3 regions of the Nocardioides sp. W7 genome follow, and region 2 is predicted to be linked to each of the others. Evidence: predicted binding sites of a transcription regulator. Region 2 holds the regulator's gene; each other region holds the start of a gene.

Region 1 (3,973 bases), 1.8 Mb from region 2:
CGAGCGCGACGGCACCGACCAGCAGGAGCACGATCCGCAGGATCGGCTGGCTCGGGACGGAGCGGGGCAGGAGTGACATCGTCGGGCCTTCGGTCGCGGGGCAGGGCAGGGTGCGGCCGGACGATCCTGGGCCGCCCGGAGTCCTGGGCACAGCGGCCTGTTGTCCCGACCTGCCGGGCGGTCGCGTCGGGCGCTCGTGGTGGACTGACGCCGTGACGACCGTGCTGGTGCCCGCCGCGCGCCTGGAGAAGTGGGTGCTGAACTTCCAGGGCCGACACGGCGCGACCGGGCTGAGCGTGGCGGGCGGCGCTCTCGGCGGGGCCGCCTCCGACGGCTCGACCTTCGTCGCCCGCCTCCCGTTCGCCCAGAGGTACGACGGCCTCCCGGACGCCGCAGCCTTCGCCTCGGCCGTGGCGGCGCCCGACGACTGGGGCGTGCTGCTGGTGCGCAAGGGCGGCTTCGCGGTGGCCCGGCTCTCCGGGAGCGCGATCGGCGAGTCGAAGGTCGGCCAGCGGCACGTCCAGGGGCGCACCAAGGCCGGCGGGCAGAGCCAGCAGCGGTTCGCCCGGCGTCGGGACAACCAGGCCCGTCAGGCCTACGAGGCGGCCGCCGAGCACGCCGCCCGGATCCTGGCCGGGCTGCGCGGACCGCTGGTCACCGGGGGAGACCGACCGGCGATCGAGGAGGTGCTGGCCGACCCGCGGCTGCGGTCGTTGCCGGTCGTCGAGCCGTGGCTCGCCGTACCCGATCCGCGGCGGGCGGTGCTGCAGCAGGCCGTGACGGATGCGTGCGCGGTGCAGGTCGAGGTGCTCAACGCGGACGCCGGAACAGGCTGATCTCCCCGGAACCAGGCTTCCCGTCTGTCACGATGGCGCCATGTGGCAGCCCGAGCCCGGCTGGCACCCGCTCCCGGGTGGCACCGGCACCTCCACGGTCGGTGTGTGGCGCACCGTCGTCGGCGACCGACCGGTGGTCGTCAAGCGCCTCGCCGCCCCCGGTGAGCACGACCCCGCCGAGCTGAGCGATCCCCACCACTTCGCCTACTGGCGGCGGGGCGCCGATGTCGTGACCGCCTGCCTCGTCGACCACACGCCCGGCCTGCGGGGTCCCGTCTCGGCGGTCGAGGAGGACTCCGAGGGGATCACGCTGACCCAGGAGTGGGTCGAGAATGCCGCCTGCTCCGGGCTGTTCATCGCTCACGGGCTCGGCCGGTTCGCCGGCGCCGATCTCGGTGGCATCCGGTGGCTGGCCCGCGACCAGCTGCGGGACCGGATGCGGCGCGTCGAGCGGCACGGCGGCTGGCGCACGCTGGCTCGGACCACCGTCGCCGACGTGGCCGAGCACCTGTGGAGCAGGCGCAACGCGCTCCTCGACGAGCTCGACGCGCTGCCCCAGGTCGCCCAGCACGGCGATCCGGTGCCCGCCAACCTGCCCGGCCGGCTCGGCGACGACGTGGTCGCCATCGACTGGTCGATGCTCGGCAGGGGACCGGTGGGTGCCGACCTCGGCTATCACCTGCTGATGGCCCGCGAGGAGTTCGAACCGTTGCTCGATGCCTACCTGATGGGGCTGCCCGGCGGGTTCGGGGGACGCGAGGAAGCGGCGCAGGGCGCCCGGGTCACCGCCGTACTGACCGTGCTCAACCGGGCGGAGTGGGCGCTAGCCCGGGTGGCGGGCGGCGAGGGCGCGCTGGCCGGCAAGTACCGCCACCCGGCCGTCGCTCCACACCTGCGAGCGCTGCAGCGGCAGTTCCCTCAGATCGAGGCGCTGCTCTGACGGAGGTGCGCTGCCCTGGTCGTGCGGACCGTGGACTCGGGTCGCAGTCACCCCGACGGCGCAGAACTGTCACCGATGTCTTGAGACGACACCGGCAGCTTGTGGAGAGAGTCCTGCATCGAACGGGTGTTCGAGTAGAATTGACGCATCATCCCGCACCGTTGTGGAGCTCTCGGAGGCTCGCATGGACCACCCGATCCGGGTCGCCACCCGTGAGCTGGACCATGTCCTGAAGTCGGTGGTCGACGTGAACCCGGCCTTCATGGCCACCTCCGACAAGGCGGCTGCGTTGAAGGAACTGGTGGCGGTCGAGGCTCGGGTGGCCGAGCTTCGGCTGCGAGTGACTGCGGATGCCGGTGATGTGGCCGAGGAGTCCGGCGCTCGAGACGTCGGCGCTTGGACGGCAGCTGCGACGCGTCTCCGGCGTAGTGACTGTGCGGCTGACCTCCGGCTGGCCCTAACGCTGGCCGACCGGCCGGTCTTAGCCGCCGCCGTGCGTGAGGGCGGGGTGAACCTGGACCAGGCCCGGGCCATCGCGGTCGCGCTCGCGGAACTGCCGGCCGACGTCGACGCCGCGGTCGTCGACCAGGCCGAGGCCGTCCTGGTGGGGTACGCCGCCCGCTTCGATCCCGTCGAGCTACGCCGCCTCGGTCGCCGGATCCTCGACGTCGTCGCCCCCGATATCGCCGAGGCCCGCCACCTGGCCGACCTCGAAGCCTCCGCCCACCAACGCATGCGCCTCGGACTGAAGTCGCTGGGTGACGGCACGACGCGGATCAGCGGCTTGATCCCGGACGCGTCCGCGGCCCGGCTCGCGACCTACCTGCATGCCTTCACCAACCCCCGCCGTGACGACTCCGCCCCGACGCTGGCTGAGGAGGGACGAAGTCGCGTCTCGAAGCCCGGTGAGCCGTCCGCCCGGCCCGTGCCGTACGGCCGCAAGGCCGCGGCCGCGTTCTGCCAGCTCCTGGAGACCCTCGACCCGGGTCGGCTCCCGATCCACGGCGGCGACGCGACCACGCTCGTGGTGACCATGTCGCTGGAGTCGCTGCGCTCCGACCTCGGTACCGCCACCCTCGGCAATCCGGCCCCGGGCGACTCGGTCGACCGGATCACCGCCGAGGAGGCCCGCCGCCTGGCCTGCACCGCCCTGATCGTCCCCGCCGTCCTCGACGGGAAGGGCGAGGTCCTCGACCTCGGCCGCGCCCAACGCCTCTTCTCCCGCGCCCAACGCCGCGCGCTGGCCCTGACCGATCGCGAGTGCCGCGCGGAGGGCTGCCACATGCCCGCTCCGTGGTGCGAGGCCCACCATCAACACCCGTGGTCGACCGGCGGACGCACCGACCTCGCCGACGGGTTGCTGCTCTGCTCGCACCACCATCATCGAGCTCACGACCCGACCTACACCTCAGAGCCGCTCCCCGACGGCGCCGTCCGATTCCACAGGCGGACGTAGGACGACGTGCGTCATTGGCGGGGGTAAGACGCACCTAGCTGGCGCGCGGATCGTGCCAGAAGAGTGCGTCGGGGCGGGACGCCGCACCTGACGCGGCGGGCGAGGAAGGGACACGCGCAGCTGGTGATTCGTGGGGGGTCAGGGGTCCTGCGCACGGAAGGCATCGACGGCGAGGGTGGCGAATCGCCGTGCTGCGTGATCGCGGGCGTTGGGGAGGGAAGTGGACAAGCCTCGCCCGGCGAGGAGGACTAGCACGAGGTCGTCGATGACGAAGTCCGAGCGCAGCCTGCCCTGGGCTTGCGCTCGATGCGCTAGTCGTTCGAGCATCCCGAGGAGCTTCTTCCGGTGCGCGGTGAACGGGGCTGCTGCTGGTGCGGCGGACATAAAGGCGTCGACGAATCCTCGGTTGTGAATGTTCAGGGCCGTGAGTCTCTGCAGCACCGAGGTGAAACCACGCCACGGGTCTGGGTCGGCGCATCCCTCTTCCACGATCTGCTCACACGAGCGTCGCTCGGCAGCGAACACTTCGTCGATGAGGGCCTGCTTCGTGGGGAAGCGGCGGTAGAGGGTCGCCGGCCCTACTTCTGCGCGGCGGGCGACCTCGCGCATGCCGACGTCGAGGCCGCGTTCTGAGAAGGCAGCCCGTGCCGCCGAGATCATGCGGTCGCGGTTGTCGCGCGCGTCAGCTCGGAGATGGTGAGGCAGGTCGGCGGCCATCACTCTCACTTCCCCAAATGGACG
Region 2 (3,973 bases):
CTCACTCACTAGGTGTTGCTTCGACCGCCTGAGCCTGCCGTCGTCTCATCCCCGCTGGTGTGACGGACTACCCCGACGGCCCCGACAACGGGCCGAGCCCGGCCTCAGGCGCCGCGACCGACGAGGGCAGCGAGGTCACGCCACCACGACAGCCGGTTCGGTCGACCGTCGTAGTCGCGGCGCTGGTTGGCGCCGCTCGTCCCCGGGAGCACGAAGACCTGCGCGGGCCCGACGTACCAGTCCTGGACTCCCAGGTGCGGCCGTCCCGGGCGACCAAGCGCACGCGCGGCCTCGTGCGCGACGCCCTTGCTGGTGAACGCCAGCCACTCCGGTCGCCACCGCTCCACCTTCGCCGCCAGTTCGTCGACCTCCACCCAGCGCGGGTCCCAGTGCCCCACCAGGTCGGTCAGCCCGAATCCCAGCTCGGCGACCAGCCGGTCCTCGTCGGGGCGCAGCCGGCGGGGGCTCAGCCCGCTGAGATGGAGCGACTCCCAGAAGCTGTTGCCCGGCGAGGCGTAGTAGTGCTCGCGCCACTTGGTCGACTCCGCGCCGGCCAGGCCGCAGAAGACCACGATCGGCTCAGGACCCACGATGTCCGGAAGCACCTCCACGTCTTCACTCTCCGGGCCGCACCAAACTCAGGGCACGGAGCTGCCGCCGGATGCGCGGGTCCTCCCACACCGTGTGGGTCGGTGCGACACAATGACCGGCGTGGCGGGCGAGGGAAAGCGAGCAGGGTCGCGACGTGCCGCACGCCCACCGCGGACCTTCCGCCCCCGACTGCTGCTGCTCGCCGTCGGGGTGACCCTGGCGGTCGTCGCCTGGGGCTACCTTGTGTACGCCGCCATCGACTTCGGCGCGAGCGCCCGATCCGGTGACGAGCGCGCCTGGCTGTTCCTCGCCCTCGCCTCGGCCGGCGCGATCGCCTGCCTCTTCCTCGGCCTGATGATGGTCGCCCGTCTGCTCCGCGGGCTCGGCATCACCGCTCCCCCGCCGTCACCGGAGTCCCCCGTGCCGTCGGAGACGGCGGACCGGACCCCGCCCGCGCCGCGCCCGCCCGGTGGCCGGCGCGCGGCCCGCTGACCCCCTCGGACACCGAAACGCCGCAGGGGCGGGGCCACCTCGTGGCCCCGCCCCTGTCTTCCCCGGCTCGCCAGCCGGGGTCGAAGCGGCTGGCGAAGTCTGTGGTGGCGCTACTCCGTCGGGACCCGGAGCTCCTGGCCGGCGAGGAGCACCGTCGACTCCAGGCCGTTGAGGCGCTCGATGTGCTCGATCATCTCCTGGACCTGGCCGTCCTCGGCCGCACCTGCCGCGATGTCCCAGAGGGTCTCGCCGGTGCCGACCGTGACGACCGTCGTGGGCTCCGCGGTGCCCGGCTCGGGCGTGGCCACCGACCCGGCGGCGAGCATCAGGCCGATCCCGAGCACCAGGGTCAGCCCGAGCAGGAAGATCACCAGCCGGCCGCGCCGGGTGAGCCGGAGCTCGCCGCGAGTGAGGGACAGGTCGGACATCTGCATCGTGCTCATCGGGACCTCCTGGGGAAGTGGCGGTCAGCCTGGGTGCCTGGCCACGAGCGAATGTCTATCCGCGCCCACCGACAGTCCGGTGCTGGCCAGCTGGTCGATCAGACGTTCGATCGAACATGTGTGCGAGACTAGAGCACCTGTTCGAACGAAATCAAGAACCGGGGGAACATTTGTTCGAACGGATCGGGACGACACGCCCTTCGAACACATGTTTGAAGCCGGAGCCGCATCTCGGTACGGTGAGCCCACGAGCATCCCGGCGAAAGGCATCACCATGGCCACGAAGAAGAACGTCCGCGAGCTGCCCGACGGGCCGCCCGACGCCACCGGACTGACCCCGCGCCAGCAGCGCGTGCTCGCGCACATCAAGGACTGCATCGAGAAGCGCGGCTACCCGCCGAGCATGCGCGAGATCGGTGACGCCGTCGGGCTGACGAGCTCCTCGAGCGTGGCGCACCAGCTGAAGTCGCTGGAGGAGAAGGGCTTCCTCAAGCGCGACCCGCACCGGCCGCGCGCGCTGGAGGTGTTCCTGCCCGAGGTGATGGCCGCGCGGCGTGCCCTCTCCGGTGCCGACGAGTCGTCGTACGACGAGACCGGCGTCGGCGACGCCGCCCCGGTGCCGACCAACGTCCCCCTGCTCGGGCGGATCGCCGCCGGCGGACCGATCCTGGCCGAGGAGCGCTACGAGGACGTCTTCCCGCTCCCCCGTCAGCTGGTCGGCGAGGGTGAGCTCTTCCTCCTCGAGGTCGCCGGTGACTCGATGGTCGACGCCGCGATCTGCAGCGGTGACTACGTGGTGATCCGCAAGGAGCAGACCGCCGAGAACGGCGACATCGTCGCCGCCCTCCTCGACGGCGAGGCCACCGTCAAGACCTTCAAGCGCAAGGACGGGAAGGTCTGGCTGATGCCCCACAACGAGGCCTACGACCCGATCGACGGCACCCACGCGACGATCCTGGGGAAGGTCACCGCGGTCCTGCGCAAGGTCTGAGCGAGGAGGCTGGACCGGGCCGTTCACGAGGGCGGGCGTGCGAGGATTGCCCGCCCGCTCCCTCCCGGTTGGAGACCTCGTGCCCGCACGCCACCGCACGCTGCTCGCGACCGTCGGCGCCGCCGTCCTCGCCGCCGCGCTGCTGACTCAGCCGGGCGCCGCCTCAGGCGCGAGCGGCTGGGACGGCGAGCCGGTCGGACACCCGATCGAGGGCCCGGCAGCCCGCGCCGCCCAGGTGCTCGAGGAGGCGGACGGCCTCCTGCGCGGCAGCTCGTCGGGCCGCGACGCCAGCCTGGTGCTGCTCGAGCTCGCCCGGAGCCGAACCGCTCTCCCGGCGGCCCGCCGGGCGGAGGCCGATCGGATCCTGGCCCGACCCACGGACAACCCCGACCCCCAGCAGTTCGGCTACCGGGCCGGCGCCCAGCCGACCGCGGCGTGCCAGGACGGCTTCTGCGTGCACTGGGCGCGCCAGACCTCCGACGCCCCCGATCTCTCCGACGGCAACGGCAACGGCCGCCCCGACTACGTCGACCTGGTCTTCACGACCCTGGCCGAGGTCAGCGGCACCTACGCGGGCGCCGGCTACCGCCGCCCGGTCGCGGACGGCATCCGCGGTGGCGGACTCGACCAGTTCGACGTCTACCTCGTCGACAGCGGCACCCGCGGGGACGGGATCTACGGCTACTGCGCCCCCGAGGGAGTCACGAGCGCCCAGCAGCGCAGCGCCACGGCGTACTGCGCGCTCGACAACGACTTCGCCGAGTTCCCGTCCCACACCCCCACCGAGAACCTCCAGGTGACGCTCGCGCACGAGTACTTCCACGCGGTCCAGCTGGCCTACGACCTCACCGAGGACCCGTGGTTCCTCGAGTCGACGGCCACCTGGGTCGAGGACGAGGTGTACGACGGCGTCAACGACAACGTGCAGTACCTCCGGAACAGCCCGATGAGCCAGCCCGGGGTCCCGCTCGACCAGGGCGAGGGGATGCGGGTCTACGGCAGCTGGATCTTCTTCCGCCACCTCAGCGAGGTGGAGCCACGCGCACAGGGCGGGCTGCCCACGATCATCCGGGAGATCTGGGAGCGAGCCGCCGGACCGGCGTACTCGATCCAGGCCGTGGAGGCCGTGCTGGGCGAGCGCGGACGGTCGATGACCGCGACCGTCGCCCGGTTCTCCGCCGCCAACCGCCATCCCAGGAGCAGCTACGCGGAGGGCTCGCGCTACCCCGCGACCACGCCGGAGAGCAGCGCCCGGGTCGCGCGCGGGCAGAGCCGCCGCGCCGCGCTCACCCTCGACCACCTCGGCAGCGGGACCCTGCGCTACCGACCCGACACCGGTGCGTCCCGGCGCGCCGGCAGGCTCCGGATCACCGTCGACCTCCCGCGCCGCAGCCGACCGACGGCCGCGGTCCTCACCGTGCGTCAGGAGTCGGGCCGGCTGCGGACCCGGGTCGTG
Region 3 (3,973 bases), 690 kb from region 2:
TCGTACGACGTCGCCGCGCTTCACGTGGACCCGCCGGGTATGGCCGATGACGACGTCGAAGCCCTTGCTGCGGCTGCGCAGCAGGAGCGGGTTCGCCCCGTATGCCGGCCCCAGCGAGCCGTTGTCGACCACCCGCAGTCGGGTCCGGGCGAACAGCCGGGTGCCGCACGGCATCGCGAGGTCGAGGCCGTGGTGGAAGCCGCGCCCGTCCCGGCAGCGCGAGTCGGGTGAGTAGTACGGCGCCCGTGTGCAGCCGAACGGGATCATGATCCGGTGCGAGCCGGCGAACCACGGCGACGTGTAGCGGGTCCGGTCGGAGGTGAAGAACTCCCAGCGCGGGTCGGGCGCGGCGCCGGCCGGCGCGACCGGGGAGAGGACGAGCAGCAGGGGCAGCGCCAGCAGGGCCGAGAGCAGTCGCATGGATCCACCCTCACACAGAGTCGCCGAGCGGCCAGGAATCCAGCACCCGGCAGCCGCCGTCCTCCCACCAGGCCAGGTCGAGCCGCTCCGCGCGGCAGCGCACCGGCAGCAGGTGCTGAAGCGCCGCCCGGGTCGAGTCCTCGCTGACCGCCTCCGAGCGCAGGTCGAGGGTGAGGTGGGGGAGCACCTCGTCGTACCTCCCGGCGTACGGCGGGCACGCGGGGAAGGCCTCGAAGAGCCGCATCGTCAGCTCCTGGAACGGCCGCAGCGGGTCCGGCACCAGGTGGATGATCCCGTTGGGGAAGGTCGCAACCTGCCCCAGCACGAAGTCGAACGGCGGGGTGCTCGCCACCACCCGCGCCACCCGGTGCCGGTCGGCTGGGGTCGGCTCGGGCAGGAACGGCCCGAGCGCGGTGATGTGCGCGTGCACGAACGCCGGGTCGGCCGAGACGAACCCGGGGTCGTAGAACTCGTGCCGGCCCCGGACGAACGGCTCGAGCGCCGGCACGGGCAGCTGCAGCACGGCGTGCCCCGGGTGCCCCTCGTGCGTCACGGGAGGAGGGTACGTGGGGGCGGTGGTGCCGACGGTGTTCAGGAGGTCGCGCCTCGGGCTGTTGCCGTGGCCTCCCACCCCCGCGCCCGGGGTGGACCCGGTCGGGGACCGTTTGGTGGGGCGTTCGTTCTTGACCTGGGTGGTCGGCAGGTACGGCTTGCCGGTGATCGCCTCGGTGCCCGGGCCAGATCGAGGCCCAGCGCGCGCATCCTGTCGTGCACGCTGATCGGCCCGTGGTCCAGCCCGATCGGGGCGCGAGCACCGCGGCTGGCCCGTCGGCCTTCGCGAGCCTGGGTAGCGCTAGAACGACTCGGAGGAGATTTCGTGCTCGGAGCAGCACGTCGAGATCGCGCCGCGGGGCGCGTCATTAGGCCACTGCAGGGCAGAAGTGTCACCACCAAGACCACCAGAAGCGTCACCGATGTCTTGATTCAGAACTGTCACCGACGTCCTGAGACATGACACGTGCGAGGGCCTGTGGAAGATCCAAGCGATCGAACGTGCGTTCGACTAGAATTGGACGCATCATCCCGCACGTTTGTGGAGAGCTCTCGGAGGCTCGCATGAACCACCCGATCCGGGTCGCCACCCGCGAGCTGGACCATGTGCTGAAGTCGGTGGCCGATGTGAACCCGGCGTTCATGACCACCCCCGACAAGGCCGCCGCTCTGGTCGAGCTGGCCGCGATCGAGGACCGGGTGGGCGAGCTGCGGCTCCGGGTTACCGCCGACGCGAGCGACGTGGCCGAGGACACGGGCGCCCGGGACGTCGGCGCCTGGGCCGCCGCCTCTACCAGGCGACGCCGTGGTGACTGCGCCGCCGACCTCCGCCTCGCCCTGGCACTGGCCGACCGCCCGGTCCTGGCTGCGGCGGTCCGAGAAGGTGGGGTGAACCTCGACCAAGCACACGCGATCGCGGCGTCCCTCGCCGAGCTCCCGCCCGAGGTCGACGCCTGCGTGGTCGACCAGGCCGAGGCCGCGCTGGTGGCCTACGCCGCGCGCTTCGATCCCATCGAGCTGCGCCGCCTGGGTCGCCGGATCCTCGACGTCATCGCCCCCGACCTCGCCGAGGCCGCCGAGGCCCGCCACCTCGCCAACCTGGAGGCATCCGCCCACCAACGGATGCGGTTGGGCCTCCGGGCCCAGGGCGATGGGATCACGCGGATCAGTGGCCTGATCCCGGACGCCTCCGCCGCCCGGCTCGCGACCTACCTGCACGCCTTCACCAACCCCCGCCGCGACGACGCCGTCGACCCGACGCCGGTCGAGGAGGGACGAAGGCCCGTCTCGAAATCCGGCGAGCCGACCGCCCGCCCCGTCCCATACGGACGCAAGGCCGCGGCCGCGTTCTGCCAGCTCCTGGAGACCCTCGACCCCACACGGCTGCCCATCCACGGCGGCGACGCCACCACCCTCGTCATCACCATGAGCCTCGACTCGCTCCGCGCGGAGCTCGGCACCGCCACCCTCGGCAACCCGGCCCCCGGCGACTCGGTCGACCGGATCACCGCCGAGGAGGCCCGCCGCCTTGCCTGCACCGCCCAGATCGTCCCCGCCGTCCTCGGCGGGAAGGGCGAGGTACTCGACCTCGGCCGCTCCCAACGCCTCTTCACCCGCGCCCAACGCCGCGCCCTCGCCCTCACCGACCGCGAATGCCGCGCCGAGGGCTGCCAGATCCCGGCCCCCTGGTGCGAGGCCCACCACGCCGGCACCCCCTGGGCCGCCGGCGGCCGCACAGACCTGGCCGACGGGATGCTGCTCTGCTCCCACCACCACCATCGAGCCCACGACCCGAGCTACTCCACCGAACGACTCGCCGATGGCGGCGTGCGGTTCCACCGGCGGACGTAGACCGGCGGTACTTCCGAGGTGGCACGACTCGTCTCGATGACTGACGCCCGCCGGAGTTCTTCCTGCGATTCGGCCGCGACAACAAGGGCGTTGCGGCGACACTCCTTCCCGTGACGGACACTTGCCCGCGCTCCTGGACGTGCTGCGGCCTCTCCGCTGCCGGGTCGAGGTCCCCGCCCGTTCCAGCGTCGTGACCCCTGGCGGGGGTTCCGCTTCGCCGCTCGCCAGACGGTCCTGAGCCGCGCCGGCGGCCGATGCGAGGGGCCGATCTTCCTGGTGGCGGGACGCTGTCGGAAGGAGGCGAACGAGGTCGACCACATCTATCCCTGGTCGAAGGGCGGACCCACCGTCGCGAGCAAAGGCCAGGCTCTCTGTCGCGGGCACAACCGTCGGAAGTCGAACCTGCGCCCTCCTTGGTGGTACGTCCTGGCCCTGGAACGTCGACGAGTCGGCTACTGCCCACCCGGCGTCGACCTGCGAGTATTCGCCCGCATGAACGGCGACGAGCGCGCCGCGCGCGCCGCCTGGCTGGCTCGCCGTCGCCGGTAGATCTGCGTGAGACGGGCGCTCGCGTCCGGTGCTGAAGGTGTCGGCGAAGCAGGTCGACGAGGGGGACCGCTTGACCCTGACGGCGACCATCAGGTCGCCCGCCCGGGCGACTCGCGTGACGTTGCTGAAGTTCCGGCTCACCCTCTTCGGTGACCCGTCCTGGGATCCGGTGAAGTCGCTCAGGGTCCGAGGCAGGAAGAAGGTCGCCTGCAAGGAGGTCGCCACGGGCGAGAACAGCCAGCGGTACCGGGGGGCGGTCGCCTACCAGAGGGGGAACCGGGTCGTCGTCTCCAAGCCCGTGACCGTGACGATCTGGCGGTGGATCCCTCGCCAAGCCGTACAGATTAGGGATCCAGCTGTTCGACACCACGCCCGGCGGGACCTCGGGGCTCGACGACGTGGAGTCCTGGCACGTCCTCGGCGAACCCGAGTTCTTGTGCACCGGTGTCTGACGAGGGCTTCGCGCTGAAACGACTCGACATTGACCCACGACCGCGGAGGGGAGCCAGGATTCCCGGAGGATCTCGACCATCAGGACCAGGTCTGGACTGGCTCGACCTCCAGACCGCCCTCGGGGCTGCGCCTGAACAGTCCTTGCAGT

Evidence for each region. Region 2 encodes LexA, which represses DNA repair genes until DNA is damaged. Its sites were predicted from a motif close to TCGAACANNTGTTCGA; they were not measured.
Region 1: the regulator LexA is predicted to act here: its motif matches at 1,895-1,910, upstream of MUB56_RS17555 (HNH endonuclease signature motif containing protein).
Region 3: the regulator LexA is predicted to act here: its motif matches at 1,468-1,483, upstream of MUB56_RS12435 (HNH endonuclease signature motif containing protein).

The regions. Positions count from the first base shown of each region.
Region 1 covers NZ_CP095078.1:3,709,482-3,713,454, reverse strand. Annotated here, with positions in the region: gene MUB56_RS17570 (Calx-beta domain-containing protein) at 1-79, opposite strand, end outside; gene MUB56_RS17565 (acVLRF1 family peptidyl-tRNA hydrolase) at 213-836, shown strand; gene MUB56_RS17560 (phosphotransferase) at 877-1,776, shown strand; gene MUB56_RS17555 (HNH endonuclease signature motif containing protein) at 1,961-3,232, shown strand; gene MUB56_RS17550 (TetR/AcrR family transcriptional regulator) at 3,371-3,949, opposite strand.
Region 2 covers NZ_CP095078.1:1,928,114-1,932,086, reverse strand. Annotated here, with positions in the region: gene MUB56_RS09145 (mismatch-specific DNA-glycosylase) at 105-611, opposite strand; gene MUB56_RS09140 (hypothetical protein) at 712-1,083, shown strand; gene MUB56_RS09135 (LysM peptidoglycan-binding domain-containing protein) at 1,194-1,526, opposite strand; gene lexA (transcriptional repressor LexA) at 1,801-2,517, shown strand; gene MUB56_RS09125 (MXAN_6640 family putative metalloprotease) at 2,597-3,973, shown strand, end outside.
Region 3 covers NZ_CP095078.1:2,620,918-2,624,890, forward strand. Annotated here, with positions in the region: gene MUB56_RS12425 (M23 family metallopeptidase) at 1-420, opposite strand, end outside; gene MUB56_RS12430 (2'-5' RNA ligase family protein) at 431-973, opposite strand; gene MUB56_RS12435 (HNH endonuclease signature motif containing protein) at 1,537-2,823, shown strand; gene MUB56_RS12440 (hypothetical protein) at 3,904-3,973, opposite strand, start outside.